Regions from separate parts of the Aneurinibacillus thermoaerophilus genome, predicted to be linked through region 2. Evidence: riboswitches for the same ligand, from Rfam matches in the RefSeq annotation. Region 2 holds a riboswitch; the other holds the start of a gene.
The links. A riboswitch is a leader RNA that binds a small molecule or an ion and turns the genes downstream of it on or off. The one in region 2 is predicted to bind S-adenosylmethionine.
Positions count from the first base shown of each region.

Region 1: it holds a riboswitch for S-adenosylmethionine, as region 2 does, so the genes downstream of both, K3F53_RS03725 (MetQ/NlpA family ABC transporter substrate-binding protein) here and metX (homoserine O-acetyltransferase MetX) in region 2, are expected to answer to the same signal.

Region 1 is NZ_CP080764.1:686,106-693,834, reverse strand. Features, by position in the region: gene yhbH (sporulation protein YhbH) at 1-49, opposite strand, end outside; gene K3F53_RS03735 (PrkA family serine protein kinase) at 73-1,971, opposite strand; gene K3F53_RS03730 (antibiotic biosynthesis monooxygenase family protein) at 2,300-2,605, opposite strand; gene K3F53_RS03725 (MetQ/NlpA family ABC transporter substrate-binding protein) at 2,944-3,747, opposite strand; SAM riboswitch class I at 3,896-4,009, opposite strand; gene K3F53_RS03720 (HAD family hydrolase) at 4,097-4,822, opposite strand; gene trmL (tRNA (uridine(34)/cytosine(34)/5-carboxymethylaminomethyluridine(34)-2'-O)-methyltransferase TrmL) at 4,987-5,451, opposite strand; gene K3F53_RS03710 (RDD family protein) at 5,588-5,986, opposite strand; gene sppA (signal peptide peptidase SppA) at 6,027-7,004, opposite strand; gene K3F53_RS03700 (amidase domain-containing protein) at 7,078-7,729, opposite strand, start outside.
Region 2 is NZ_CP080764.1:2,919,937-2,927,665, reverse strand. Features, by position in the region: gene K3F53_RS15115 (aspartate kinase) at 1-992, shown strand, start outside; gene K3F53_RS15110 (biotin transporter BioY) at 1,094-1,666, opposite strand; SAM riboswitch class I at 1,822-1,933, shown strand; gene metX (homoserine O-acetyltransferase MetX) at 2,046-3,152, shown strand; gene K3F53_RS15100 (succinate dehydrogenase cytochrome b558 subunit) at 3,458-4,114, shown strand; gene sdhA (succinate dehydrogenase flavoprotein subunit) at 4,126-5,898, shown strand; gene sdhB (succinate dehydrogenase iron-sulfur subunit) at 5,924-6,679, shown strand; gene bioB (biotin synthase BioB) at 6,834-7,729, shown strand, end outside.

The DNA.
Region 1 (7,729 bases), 1.4 Mb from region 2:
GCAGCGACCAATCTTCACGTGAAATGATAAACGGTGGTTCTTGTTTCATAAAATTTCCCCCTTTTTCACCGCTTATCGATTCAAAAGACTGCCCACATAACGCAAGAGTTCGTTTGCACAAATCGGGCAGTATCCATGCTCGTCAATCAAGCGCGCGGTTACTTCATTTACTTTCTTCAACTGCACTTCGTCCGGCGTTTTGGTTGAGGTCGTGATTTTGACAACATCTTTCAAATCAGCAAATAACTTCTTCTCGATCGCTTCGCGCAGTCGTTCATGACTGTTATAGTCGAATCGCTTGCCTTTACGCGCATAAGCAGAAATCCGGATGAGTATCTCTTCACGGAATGCTTTTTTCGCATTCTCCGAGATGCCAATCTGTTCCTCAATCGACCGCATAAGTTTTTCATCCGCGTCCATTTCTTCACCGGTAATAGGGTCACATACCTTCGTTTTGTTGCAATAGGACTCTACGTTATCAAGATAGTTATCCAAAAGGGTTTTCGCAGATTCTTCATACGAGTAAACAAACGCTTTTTGTACTTCTTTTTTGGCTAACTCGTCATACTCCTTGCGCGCAATGTTAATGAATGTAAGGTAGCGTTCTTTATCTTCCTTTGTAATGGTAGGTGACTGATCCAAGCCATCCTTGAGCGCCCGCAAAATATCAAGGGCATTGATGCATTCGGTATCGCGGCGAATAAGAGCACTAGAAATACGATTAATAACATAACGCGGGTCAATGCCAGACATGCCCTCATCCGGAAATTCGCTTTGCAGTTCCTTAATGTCTGAGTCTTTGAATCCTTCCACAGCGTCCCCGTTATACAACCGCATTTTCTTCAACAAATCAACGCCCTGCTTCTTCGATTCCTTCAAGCGTGTCAAAGTGGAGAAAATCGCTGCAGCACGCAGGGAATGCGGCGCGATATGGACGTGTCCAAGGTCGCTTTGTCTAATTAGCTTCCCATAAATTTTCTCCTCATCCGATACGCGCAAGTTATACGGAATGCGCATCACGATCATCCGGGATTGGAGGGCTTCATTTTTCTTATTACTGATAAATGCTTTGTACTCTGATTCGTTTGTATGGGCAACGATAAGCTCGTCAGCGGAAATAAGGGCGAAACGGCCAGCTTTAAAGTTTCCTTCTTGGGTAAGCGAAAGCAAATTCCAGAGGAATTTCTCATCGCACTTCAGCATCTCCTGAAATTCCATCAGACCACGATTCGCTTTGTTCAATTCCCCGTCAAAACGATACGCGCGCGGGTCAGATTCGGAGCCATACTTTATAATCGTTGAAAAGTCGATGCTTCCCGTAAGATCGGCAATATCCTGCGATTTCGGATCAGACGGACTAAATGTTCCAATGCCGCACCGTTTTGCTTCCGAGAAAACGATGCGTTCGACTGGCATATCTTCGATGTGACCGCCATATTCTGTTTCAAGACGCATCTGGTTATATGGAGACAGATTACCTTCAATCTTAATGCCAAGCTCCCTTTCGAATTCCGGGCGCAATTCATGCGGTATCAAATGTAGCGGATCTTCCTGCATCGGGCAATCTTTAATCGCGTATACCGCTCCTTCATCGGTGCGTGTATACTGTTCAAGGCCGCGCTTAAGCATCGTAACAATGGTTGATTTTCCTCCGCTGACCGGTCCCATCAACAACAAAATCCTCTTACGAACATCAAGACGCATAGCGGCTGAATGGAAATACTCCTCCACCAACTTCTCAATCGCACGGTCTAGGCCAAAAATTTCATCGCTAAAAAATTTATATCGTTTCGTGCCGTCTTCATTATATTCAATCCCGGCGTGCTTAATCATGTTATACACCCGGGCGTGTGCGGTCTGGGCCACGTGCGGATTCTTTCTTACGATCTCTAAGTACTCAGCGAATGTTCCTTCCCATTTTATCTTTTCTTCACGTGCACGGTGTTCTGCAATCCGCTTCAGGATATCCATCGGGCACTCCTCTCCTTTTCTTCTACGGAATGGTCATTCTTAGGGCGCTTTTTACTATCTTATTCTGAAAATGCAGATGACATGCTAGCAGGTTTTTCACCATAAAGATTTTTATCCGGCTTACATACTTGCAAAAACCCTTGCTATTCCAGCTATAACATATGACCATTTGTATAAAGTTAAGCCAGTAGTTCTTATTAGTATTTATATATATATGACGGAACGACCCGAATGTAGAATCACTGCTTAAGCAAAAATTGCAGGCAGGGTATTAAAAAACACCAGCCCCGCTATAGGTCTGGTGTTTCAACTTATATCCCGATTCAATTTATTTGTCGTATGTAGCACCATGCAACACTTCGTAAATTTCCAGTTGCGATCCGGTAGCCGGATTATTGTTGGAAGCGTGCGCATGAGCCTGACGAAATCCTTCGCTTTCGGTCCACGCTCGGAACGATTCTTCACTATCCCATTTCGTATACACGATCTGCTTGTCCGCACCTTTTGCGCTTAAAAACTGGAATTCCAGACAACCGGGTACCTGTTTCATCCGCTCCACGCTTTTAGCAAACATCTCTGCCATCCGCTCCTTGCCTTCAGCGGGGACTTGCAACACATTCATCACAACATACATTTGTAAAGCTCACCTCCGTAAAGTATCGCTCCTTTTCAATATAGCAAATCACTCCGTTAATTTCCAATGTAAGCGCATTATCTTTAACAAGATTGTCTTTTCTGCGATATTCCAAAGTATGACACAATCCATTATAATAAAGATGAAATAGGCTTGGGAAAGGAGACAAAGAAATGGTTATCATCTTGCTTGTCTCAGTCATGTTACTTGGTGCGATCTTCACAGCTGGTTATAACGAAGACAAAACTTGGGGACTATGAAATATAAGAACTCCGCATCTTTTATAAAGAGCGGAGTTCTTGCGTTAGGCAAAAAGGGCAAGCCGGTTGTCTCGCTTCTTAGAATACCGGAATAACTGCACCTTTATATTTTTCTTCGATAAACTTCTTCACATCGTCTGATTTCAGTACTTGAATCAGCTTCTTAATCTCCTCGCGGTTTTCATCGCCTTCTCTAACAGCGATAATGTTAGCAAACGTTTTGGCGGCCTCGGAATCTTTGTTTTCTACCGCAAGCGCCTGGTCGAACGTCAGACCGCCTTCCATCGCGTAGTTTCCATTAATGACTGCGTAATCCACTTCATTGATCGCCCGCGGCAGCATGGAAGCTTGCATTTCCGTAATTTTGATCTTTTTCGGATTCTGGATAATATCCTGTTTCGTCAAGCTGTTTAGCTCTTTGCCGGGCGTCAGTTTAATCCAGCCTTTCGATTCCAGCAATTTCAATGCGCGTGCACCGTTGGATACATCGTCTGGAATCGCTACAACTGCACCTTGTTTCGGTTCAGGCGCCTTTTCTTTGCCTGGGTACAGTCCCATCGGTTCCAAGTGAATGCCATCCAATGCTTTGATATGAGTGCCATGTTTTTTATTGAAATCTTCAAGATAAGGAATGGTTTGGAAATAGTTCGCATCAAGCTGTTTTTCTTCAAGCGCCGTGTTCGGCAGCACATAGTCTGTAAATTCTTTTACTTCCATCTCCACGCCTTGCTCTTTTAATTTATCCTGTACAAACTTAAGAATTTCCGCATGCGGAACAGAGCTTGCACCGACCACAATTTTCTTCCCATTACCTTCCCCGCCGCATGCCGCGAGCAAACCGACGGTGAGCAACAAAACGACAGATACAATCCATTTTTTCATCGTCTTTTACCCCTCTTTACTCTCAATTCATTTCTAATTTTCTATGTCTGGCAAAGGTGTCGGTTCGTATCGCGCACATGGGCCCGATATGCGTGATACAAAAACCCCTCTCCGGCAGAGCGAAGAGGGGTTATATCTTAACCTCGAACTCTTATCTGCCAGGATAGAAAAATCCTGCTGGAATTGGCACAGCATTTTCCGCTCAAGGAAAATCCGCTGCCGGGCTTCATTGGGCCAGTCCCTCCGCCTCTCTCGATAAGCGAGAAATATTTAATTATTATGCTGAGAACTATATTACGTGTCTTATGCACTCTTGTCAATTATTTTTCTAATAAAATGTTTTTGTTAATTATTCGGAAAAAATTCCGTTGCGTGAAATAAGTTGATCGTACAGCTCTTGCAGCGTACCGGAAGCATCCACCCGGTATTGTGGCACACCGCGATCAATCTTGTAATCTTCGACAAGAAATGTCTTCAAACCAACTTCCGCCGCTACCATATCCTGTTGCATATCATTGCCGACCATGATAGCATACTTCGGCTTTATGCCAATCCGTTCACAAATTTCCAGGAAATATTTTGGGTTCGGCTTACAATAATGGGATGACTCAAAAACGGTTACATGAATAAAATCATTTTCCTTGAGACCAGCCCACTTCATCCGCTCGCGAATAGCAACGTCGGGAAATATCGGATTGGTAGCCACAACAAGCTTGTAGCCCTGCTTTTTCGCTTCCTCTACGACTTGAAGCGCGTACGGGTGCGGTTCAATATCTTCCTTCAACCGCGGAAACTCTTCCGCATAAAACTTATCAAACACAGGCCAGATGGCTTCCTGTTCTAAGCCGCACAACGAAAGGAAATGGTCACGGAAAATCTCTTCGTTCGTCCGTTCTGCCCTGTCATCTGTCATCATGTACTTGGTCGCCTGCCACACAGACTTGACCAACAATTCCGGATCGACAATATGAGCGGTATATTCCCCCAGCCTCTTCATATACCTGTGAACAAAAGCTTCTGTGTCCAATGCCAACAACGTTCCGTCCAGATCAAATAGCATCGCTCTTTCCGCCATTCCCGGATCCTCCTTTTACTGTTTCCACTGCTGAGCGATATGCTCTTTCTATTCTTGTACAAATCCCGATAATTGCAGCCTGTCTGTTTCGCACGGTCGATAATAATGAACATGCGGAATTTATTCCTTCGATAATATATACCTCCAAACTTCTGTATCCCGTTTTACTTCATGCCAGGGTAACCTATTTGTCTAAGACCTTCATACAATACAATCGCCGCTGTATTAGACAGATTAAGTGAACGAGTCGCATCGCCCATCGGGATGCGTATCGTTTGTCCGGGATATTGCGAAAGAATCTCTTGCGGAATACCGGTTGTTTCCTTACCGAAAACAAAAAAATCACCATCCCTGTATTCTACCTCGGAATGGTATCTCGCTCCACTCGTCTCGACAAAAAAGAGCCGTCCTTCCCTGTGCTGCGCTGCGAAATCGGCGAACGATTTATAGTATGTAATATCGACCGCATGCCAATAATCAAGCCCTGCCCGCTTTAAATATCTATCGTCCGTGGAAAAACCGAGCGGCTCGATTAAATGAAGCTTTGTCCCGGTCGCCGCACACGTGCGGGCGATATTGCCCGTATTGGCCGGTATAAGCGGCTCATGCAACACGATGTTAAACGCCATTCACCTGTTCACCTCATCTTTATCATAGCACATTCTTTGTAAAACAGAAATGAACGTACTTTCGTCTGTTGCTTTTCATCATAATATGTAAAAAAGAGCCGCTGCGCAAAATTGCGGCCCTTCTCTTCGCATTCCTTTATTTCGTCTTCACTACATATGTGCTGGCTATCTTGTCATGCCAAGCCTGTTTTTGCTTGTCGAATCCGGCCCATATAAACCCGAGGAAAAATACAATGGCGGATAGGATTTTGCCGATTGTCTCTCTTAAGACAACCGCGCCCCAACCTGCCGCGCTGCCATCCGTCCGCACTACTTTGACCCCAATAATCATTTTGCCAAGCGTCTGCCCATACAAACCAGTAAGGATAATGTAGTAGGCAAGCCCGATAAGATTCTCTATATTCCACTCTACGGAAAATGTCTCGGACGAAGTTAACCCTAAAATATACATAACTGCCATCAGCACAATAGCGTCAATCAAGGCTGCCAAAAAACGAATCCAAAATCCGGCGTACCGCATGCTTTCATGTTCCATAAGCACTCCTCCTTTTGCCCGGTTGCCACCAATGTATGAACTACGGACGATAAATATACTCGAGGCTTGGTGTCCGTCTTTCTTCTTTCAGAACATCGGGTAAAGACTGCAAATTCAATGAAAAAAGTTTAGCCGAGAAAGACGAGAATATTTTAGAAAAGCCGAACGGCTCTTCGTAGCGAACAACCGTTGCTTCCTGCAAACCGGCCATTTTTCGTGCCGCCTCAGTCGCATCTTCCAATGTGCCAAATTCGTCAACCAAACCGTTCGCTTTCGCCTGCTTTCCTGTATATACCCTGCCATCGGCAAGTTGAAGAACCTTTTCCCGTGGCATCTTTCGGCCTTCCGCAATTACTGAAACAAACTGCTGATAACTTTCATTAATCATATTTTGCAATAATGCCTGTTCATCTTGCGTCATTTCGCGCATCGGATTTCCAATATCCTTGAACTTACCACTCTTAATTACAACTTCTTTAACCCCGTATTTTTCTGCAAGCTCACCGTAGTTCAAATACGAAGCGATCACGCCGAGACTACCAGTCAGCGTGGACGGATTGGCAAAGATTTTATCTCCAGCTGTTGCAATATAATAGCCGCCAGAGGCCGCATATGAACCCATGCTAATAACAATCGGCTTTTTCGTTTCCGCTTTAATCTGTTTGAGTTTACGATACAATTCATCCGTCGGAACAACTGCTCCGCCCGGCGAGTTAATCCGAATAACGAACGCTTTAACCTTCGGGTCATCCTTCCCCTGGTTCAACTGGGAAATAAGCGCTTCGTAATCAAATGAACTATTCCAGCTTGTTTCTTCCGAGATCACGCCTTCTACATATAGTTGCAATATCTTGTCGGAGCCGCTTCCTGATACGATTTCCTCTTGCCACAATTTCGGGGCAGAAGCAGATATCGTATCGCCCCGCAATATTTGAAGGAACAGCGCCGCTCCTACTATGACTACAACGATTGCAAGCGCAATCCACCTCCGTTTGTTCATATTGCTCATAACAATCATTCACTTCCTCCTTATCTGCATATCATCCTTCCTCTTTTCTTTACGAATCATCCGTTCAAAAGATTCAATTCGTTTATAAAATATGAAAAAAACGATACTGAATGCGCGGTGTATAAGCGGTTGAATCATGATAGTCCCAATAGCGATGGCGACTGTTCGTCGTATGGGCGTTCACAAGTGGCATACCCTGGCTGTCTTTGGCCACAACAATAGTGGAATGCTGCCACCGCCCGTCGCCGTCAAAATCATAGCAAATCACATCTCCTAGCGATAGTTCACCAGCGCTCGTTTTCACTTCGGTTTTAATATGGCCTCCCTTTTCGAGATACCAGCGAAAACTGTGCGCAACCGCCCAACTATGACTCCACTGTGCCGATGGGCTGTTTCCTCCTCTATACCACCAACCTGTCGCCTTGTTGCCTGTATAGCGCATGGGGATTCCCCCCGCATACAAACATTGCGATATAAAGTTCGTACAATCCACGTCAAAGTGACGAAACTGTGGGTTGTAGCCGTCCCACCACGCTTCGGCATAACGCACCGCCTGAAGCCGATCGTACGTATAACGTAATCCGTGCTCACTTCCGTCCTCTACCTCATATTTGTCATTACCACCCAAACAAAGAACTTCTAATGCTTCTGATTCCCAAGCATTAAGGTGGGCGACAATCGGTTCCTCCTGCTCAACGACCCAGTTTTCCTCGCATTTTCGCAATACAATGCGT
Region 2 (7,729 bases):
CGATGGCATTGCATGCTCAGGGCTGGGATGCGGTATCCATGACTGGATGGCAGGCTGGTATTTCCACAGAAGAAGTGCATACAAAGGCGCGGATTACTGAAATCGATCCAGCGCCTATTCAGCAGGCGCTTGGGCAGGGTAAAGTCGTTATCGTTGCCGGGTTTCAGGGCATTTCTGAGAGCGGACAGATCACCACGCTCGGACGCGGTGGTTCGGATACGACAGCGGTAGCGCTTGCAGCTGTGCTGAAAGCGGATAGGTGCGAAATTTACACGGATGTTGACGGAGTGTATACCGCAGACCCGCGCATTGTGTCTTCCGCTCGTAAATTGGCCCGCATTTCTTATGATGAAATGTTGGAGTTGGCAACGCTTGGTGCGGGGGTGCTTCATCCGAGGGCGGTGGAATGTGCAAAGCAGCATCAAGTGTGCCTTACTGTACGTTCAAGCTTTAGTGAAGAGGAAGGAACCATTATCGAGGAGGAAGCAGATATGGAACAAGGGCTTGTCATTAGCGGAGTTGCTTACGATAAAAATGTAGCTAAAATAACTGTAGTCGATATGCCGGCAAAGGTAGATACGCTGTCAAACTTGTTTGCAGTACTGGCAGCTGAACATGTTAATGTTGATATCATTGTCCAAAGTTCGTATGAAGCGGAGACCACAAATGTCTCGTTTTCCGTAAGCGGAGATGAAGTTAAGAAAACGTTAGATGTATTGCATAAGCAACGGGATACGTTGCAGTTCGGTTATGTGGTGGCAGAAAAGGAACTGGCTAAAGTATCGATTGTAGGCGCTGGCATGATTACGAATCCAGGGGTAGCAGCGAGAATGTTTACATGCCTTGCTGAAGCCGGAGTAGAGGTTAAAATGGTTTCGACTTCTGAAATTAAGGTCTCATGCGTAGTACCGCTCGAAGACATGGAAAAAGCAGTGTGCAATCTGCATACTGTGTTTGGCTTGGATACGAAGGAAAAAGCTGTTGTTTATTAAGTGTTTGCTGGTGGCTGGTCAGTGAATCAGCAAGTGAATGTTGTGCAGCAATCGCTGCAATAAGAAAAGCTCGCGGGCGCACCCGCGAGCTTTTTACACGTTTAGGCGACAATTTTTTCGTTGTTTAGCGAATTTGGAAGCAGTCCTGCGAGCGCAAGGCGCCGGCGAACTTGAATACCGATGTAAGAAGCAAGGATGATTTTGATTAAGTCAGGCAGAATGAATGTTATGTCTATCCCGATTGCTTTATCCCATGTCATGCTGCCCACTAATTTAAGTTGTATAACGCCTGCAACGTGGATAATGGCAAGGCCTACTATATTTACAATGAACGCTTTCATGAAAGTTAGCTTTCCACGGTCTATCATTGTCCCCATAACAAAGGCGGAAACGATATAGCCGATGAGATACCCGCCGGTTGGTCCGACTAGAACGGGAAGACCTGCGTTAAATTTAGCGAAAACCGGTACGCCGATGGCTCCAACCAAAATATAAAGCAGAATAGCTAATGTACCGTACCGTCGCCCCAGAATCACCACAGTCAACGCGACGGCGAAATTTTGCATTGTAAACGGCACCGGCGGCAAGAAGGTAATTGAAATTTGGGCGCATACGGCGATAATTGCGCAAAATAAAGCCGAAAGAATCATCATTTTTAAACTTGTTTTTCCCATCTGTGCTCTCCTTAAATATGAGATAATTTGTTAACATTTTTTATAAATAAGTTTACAAATTTGATTAAGATGTTGTCAATATTGACATTAGTCAGTAAAAATCTTAGTATTGAACTAACCTAACCTAAAATTAAAGATGGAATCATACGAAAGTGCTCTTATCAAGAGAGGTGGAGGGACTGGCCCGATGAAACCCGGCAACCCCGCATATGCTTGCGGACAAGGTGCTAATTCCAGCAGAGCGGTATGCGCTCTGAAAGATAAGGGGAGGTAATATGCGACACAAGCGCCTCTTCCTTATTGGAAGTGGCGTTTTTTATATGATAGACAAATGCGACGCTTGAAAAAACAGAGGAAGAGAAGAAAGGAGTGAAGGCGCATGCAGCAAAAGATGGTGATTGACGAGATTACGCTGGAGTGTGGAGAAACGTTAAAACAGGTGGAAATCGCGTATGAAGCGTGCGGAATATTAAATAAGGATAAAACGAATGCTATTCTTGTATGCCACGCGCTGACCGGAGATGCGCGCGCCGTTGGAGACGAGAAAACACCGGGATGGTGGGAAGGCTTAATCGGCCCTGGGCGCTATATCGATACGAATCAATATTTCGTCGTCACCTCTAACGTGCTGGGCGGATGTGCAGGGACGACCGGCCCAGCTTCTGTGAACCCGGAGACGGGACAGCCGTATGGCACTGATTTTCCGGTTGTAACGATACGAGATATGGTGAAGCTTCAGTATTTAATGGTACGAAAACTGGGTATCAATAAACTGCTAGCAATTATCGGTGGCTCAATGGGGGGGATGCAAGTATATGAATGGGCGGTCATGTATCCAGAGATGGCCCATTTGATTATTCCCATTGCGACCTCCACACGGCTGTCCGCTGTTGCTATCGCTTATAACGATGTAGGACGGCAAGCGATCCTTTGCGATCCGGAATGGAAAAACGGAAATTATTACCCTGGAAAAGGTCCTGTGAACGGTTTATCCATCGCGCGAATGCTTGGTATGATTACGTACCGCACCGCAGAATTGTTTGAATACCGTTTCGGTCGACGTTTAAAAGATGAGCGCGATGTTACCCATTTTGATTCGACATTTAATATTGAAAGCTACCTGCGCTATCAAGGACAAAAACTGGTTAACCGCTTTGATGCGAATAGTTATCTTTACCTGTTGAAAGCGATGGATTCGCATGATATCGGCCGCGGGCGGGGGGGCATTGAGGCGGCCCTTGAACGGATTCAGGCCCGCGTATTGTCAATCGCTATCTCTAACGATTTGCTGTATCCGGCCGATCATCAGGAAGAAGTGGTGAAAATGCTTCGTGCGGCCGGAAAAGAAGTGGAATATCATTTCGTCGAATCTATATACGGACATGATGGGTTTCTTGTCGAATTTGTGAAGATCGGGCCGCTTGTAGAACAATTTATTGAAAAATATTATTCCAGCACTTTTACACAGTCTGCCGCGCCCCGATAAATGCGGAGTGGTTATCGGGTAATTTCGACAATTTGTCTACCGCTTTCCTTGACGGTACCCCCTACTAGGAGTAAAATGAATTTGTCACAAAGTCTTCATTTATTGCTTAAGGCTTCCTCAGGAAGCTTTTCTTCATGTAAAGTAGAGCGGGTAAGGGGGGAATTATAGAAAGAGAAGTGTAGTGGTAGGGGTTCTAGGATAGTTCGGATGTTGGAGAGAGAGTGGCTGGTGCAGAATGATTTTGTGAAAAAGGTGTCAAATTAGAAAAAACTGAGTGGATCCTTTTGAAAGGGGGAATTTGTGAAATGGCAACGACGAATCACCGCCATTTTTTTAACCGTAAACTCCATTCCCTTTTAGGGGTTGTACCGATTGGCGGTTTCTTATTCGTTCATTTATTAACGAACTACTATGCGACACGCGGTGAATCCGCTTTTCTTGAACGTGTAGAGATTATGGAAGGACTTCCTTTCCTCGCGCTCATTGAAATTCTCTTCATTTTCTTGCCTATTCTGTATCACGGTATTTATGGCCTTTATATTGCTTTCCAAGCTAAAAACAATGTAGGTAACTATGGTTATTTCCGCAACGTAATGTTTATGCTACAGCGTGTAACCGGTGTTATCACGCTTATTTTCATTACATGGCATGTTTGGGAAACAAAAATGCAAATGGTGCTTGGCAGGGTTGAAGCCACCGGTTTGTTTACCCTGATGAATGAAATTTTGGCTAATCCGGTTATGTTGGCATTCTATATTGTCGGTCTTCTGTCCGCAACATTCCACTTCGCGAACGGTTTGTGGAGTTTTGCAGTAAGCTGGGGCATTACGGTTGGGCCGCGCGCGCAGCGTATCTCCACTTACGTAACAATGGTTGTGTTCGTGTTTATGTCTGCTATGGGATTAATGGCTCTGTTTGCTTTCGCGAATCCCGTTGATGTAGCACAAGCGATCCAGAAATAGGGGGTTAGAGCATGAATAAAGGTAAAATTATCGTAGTTGGCGGCGGTCTCGCGGGTTTGATGTCAACCATTAAAGCTTCCGAAGCCGGCTATTCGGTTGAGCTGTTTTCTCTGGTTCCTGTAAAACGCTCTCACTCTGTTTGTGCACAGGGCGGTATTAACGGAGCAGTAAATACAAAAGGTGAAGGCGATTCCCCGTGGATTCACTTTGACGATACGATTTACGGTGGCGACTTCCTTGCGAATCAGCCTCCAGTAAAGGCGATGTGTGAAGCGGCACCTGGTATCATTTATATGTTTGACCGCATGGGTGTTATGTTTAACCGTACGTCGGAAGGTCTTATTGATTTCCGTCGTTTTGGTGGTACGCAGCATCACCGTACAGCATTTGCAGGTGCGACAACCGGTCAGCAGCTTCTGTATGCGTTGGATGAGCAAGTGCGTCGCTGGGAAGTGAACGGCCTTGTTACGAAATATGAAGGCTGGGAATTCCTCTCCATCGTTCAGGATGACGAAGGCATATGCCGCGGTATCGTGGCACAGAACCTCCGCTCCATGGAGATTAAAGCATTCAGAGCCGATGCGGTTATCCTTGCGACAGGTGGCCCTGGCATCATCTTCGGTAAATCTACAAACTCTATTATCAATACAGGTACGGCTGCTTCTGCTGTTTATCAGCAGGGTGCAACATATGCGAACGGCGAGTTCATTCAGATTCACCCGACCGCAATCCCGGGAGACGATAAGCTACGTCTGATGTCCGAATCTGCCCGTGGTGAAGGTGGACGTGTCTGGACTTATAAAGATGGTAAGCCTTGGTATTTCCTTGAAGAAAAATATCCGGCTTATGGTAACCTGGTGCCTCGTGACATCGCAACACGCGAAATCTTCCATGTTTGTGTTGATCTGAAGCTCGGCATCAACGGCGAGAACATGGTATATCTTGATCTGTCCCACAAAGATCCGCATGAGCTGGATGTTAAGCTAGGGGGAATCATCGAGATTTACGAGAAGTTCGTTGGTGATGATCCGCGTAAAGTTCCGATGAAAATTTTCCCTGCTGTTCACTATTCCATGGGCGGTCTGTGGGTTGATTACAACCAGATGACCAACATTCCGGGGCTGTTTGCCGCAGGTGAGTGTGATTATTCACAGCATGGTGCAAACCGTCTGGGTGCAAACTCGCTTCTGTCAGCGGTATACGGCGGTATGGTGGCAGGGCCGAAGGCGATCGAATATATCAAAGGCCTAGACAAGTCCTCTGAAGACGTATCCTCCACTTTCTTCGATGCTCAGCTGAAGAAAGAGCAGGAGAAGTACGATCGCATTACAAGCATGACAAGCGGTACGGAGAACGCATATCTGCTGCATAGAGAACTCGGCGAGTGGATGACCGACAACGTAACGGTTGTTCGTTACAATGACAAATTGAAGAAGACGGACGAGAAAATTCAGGAGCTTATGGAGCGCTATCAAAACATTAATATTAACGATACATCAAAGTGGAGCAATACAGGCGCTTCTTTCACTCGTCAGCTGTGGAATATGCTTGTGCTTGCCCGTGTAATTACAATCGGTGCGCTTATGCGTAACGAAAGTCGTGGCGCTCATTATAAGCCGGAATTCCCAGAACGCGACGATGAGAACTTCTTGAAGACAACAATGGCGAACTTCGATCCGGAGACAAAAGCTCCGAAGATTTCGTATGAAGATGTTGATATTTCTCTCATTAAGCCTCGTAAACGCGACTACTCGAAGAAGAGCACGGTGGCTGAGAAGAAGTAGCTCATTAAAAGAGAGGTGAAATAAAATGGCCGAACAACAAAAAACGATTCATTTGATTATTACTCGTCAGGATGGTCCTGATGGAACTCCATATAAACAAGAATTCAAAATCCCTTACCGTCCGAATATGAACATCATTAGCTGTCTGATGGAAATTCAGCGCAATCCTGTAACGGTGGACGGTAAAAAAGTAGCTCCGGTTGTTTGGGAGATGAACTGTCTGGAAGAGGTTTGCGGCGCATGCTCTATGGTCATTAACGGAAAACCTCGTCAATCTTGTACAGCGCTCGTTGACAAATTGGAACAGCCGATTCGTCTTGAACCGATGAGAACATTCCCGGTAATGCGTGATTTAGCGGTAGACCGAAGCCGCATGTTCGACGCGTTGAAACGGGTAAAAGCGTGGATTCCGATCGATGGTACGCATGATCTCGGACCTGGCCCGCGTATGCCGGAAGTGGATCGCCAATGGGCATATGAGCTCTCTCGCTGCATGACTTGTGGCGTGTGCTTGGAGGCTTGCCCGAACGTAAACGATAAGTCTCCGTTTATTGGCGCGTTTGCCATTTCCCAGGTTCGATTGTTCAATGAACATCCGACCGGTAAAATGAACAAAGAAGAGCGTCTGGAAGCCCTGATGGGCGAAGGTGGAATTACGGATTGCGGTAATTCCCAAAACTGCGTGCAATCCTGCCCGAAAGGCATTCCGCTCACAACATCAATTGCGGCAATGAACCGCGCCACGACGCTATATTCTATCAAGAACTTCTTCCGCAACTAATGGATGGAGAAAATTCAGCGGCACCCTATCATCAAAGATAGGGTGCTATTTTGTTATCTATCATAACTTGTTTGGTTGACATATTAAACAATTTCTCTTTATAATTAGTGTTAACTAATAATTAAAATTAAGTTGACAATAAAGAGGAGGAGCCATGCTGACACCTGTATTAGATACGAAGCCGAAGACGGATTGGATTGCGTTGGCGGAGGAAGTACTGGCAGGGAAAGAATTGACAAAAGAAGAAGCGCTCGGCATTCTGCATGCGCCGGACACGGAAGTATTGTCATTGCTTCAGGGGGCGTACCGTATCCGCAGCCATTATTACGGCAATAAAGTAAAGTTGAATATGATTATTAACGCTAAGAGTGGGCTGTGCCCGGAAGATTGTGGGTACTGTTCCCAATCAATTGTATCAAACGCACCAATCGAAAAATATCCGCAATTATCCAAAGATGTATTGGTAGATGGTGCACGAAAGGCGAAAGAAGCGAAAGCGGGTACATATTGCATCGTGATGAGCGGACGCCGTCCGACCGACAAGGAAGTGGATAATGTAATCCAGGCCGTGCGGGAGATTAAAGAACAGCATAATATGAAAATTTGTGCTTGTCTTGGGCTTATTACTCCAGAGCAAGCGAGGAGATTGAAGGAAGCAGGTGTCGACCGCTTTAATCACAATATTAACACAGCGGCGAGTCACCATGCCAATATTACGTCGACACATACATATGATGATCGAATCAACACCATTAATGCGGTGAAGGAAGTGGGCATGTCTCCTTGTTCGGGTGTGATTATTGGTATGGGTGAAACAGACGAGGAAATCGTCGATATGGCGAACGCGCTTCGCGAATTAAATGCCGATTCTATACCAGTAAACTTTTTGAACGCTATTCCGGGTACTCCTCTGGGAAACATGCCGAAAATCGGCGCTTTAAAATGCTTGAAAGTGCTGGCGCTTTTCCGTTATATTAATCCGACAAAAGAAATACGCATTTCTGGTGGACGGGAAGTAAATCTGCGCCATTTGCAACCGATGGGATTGTA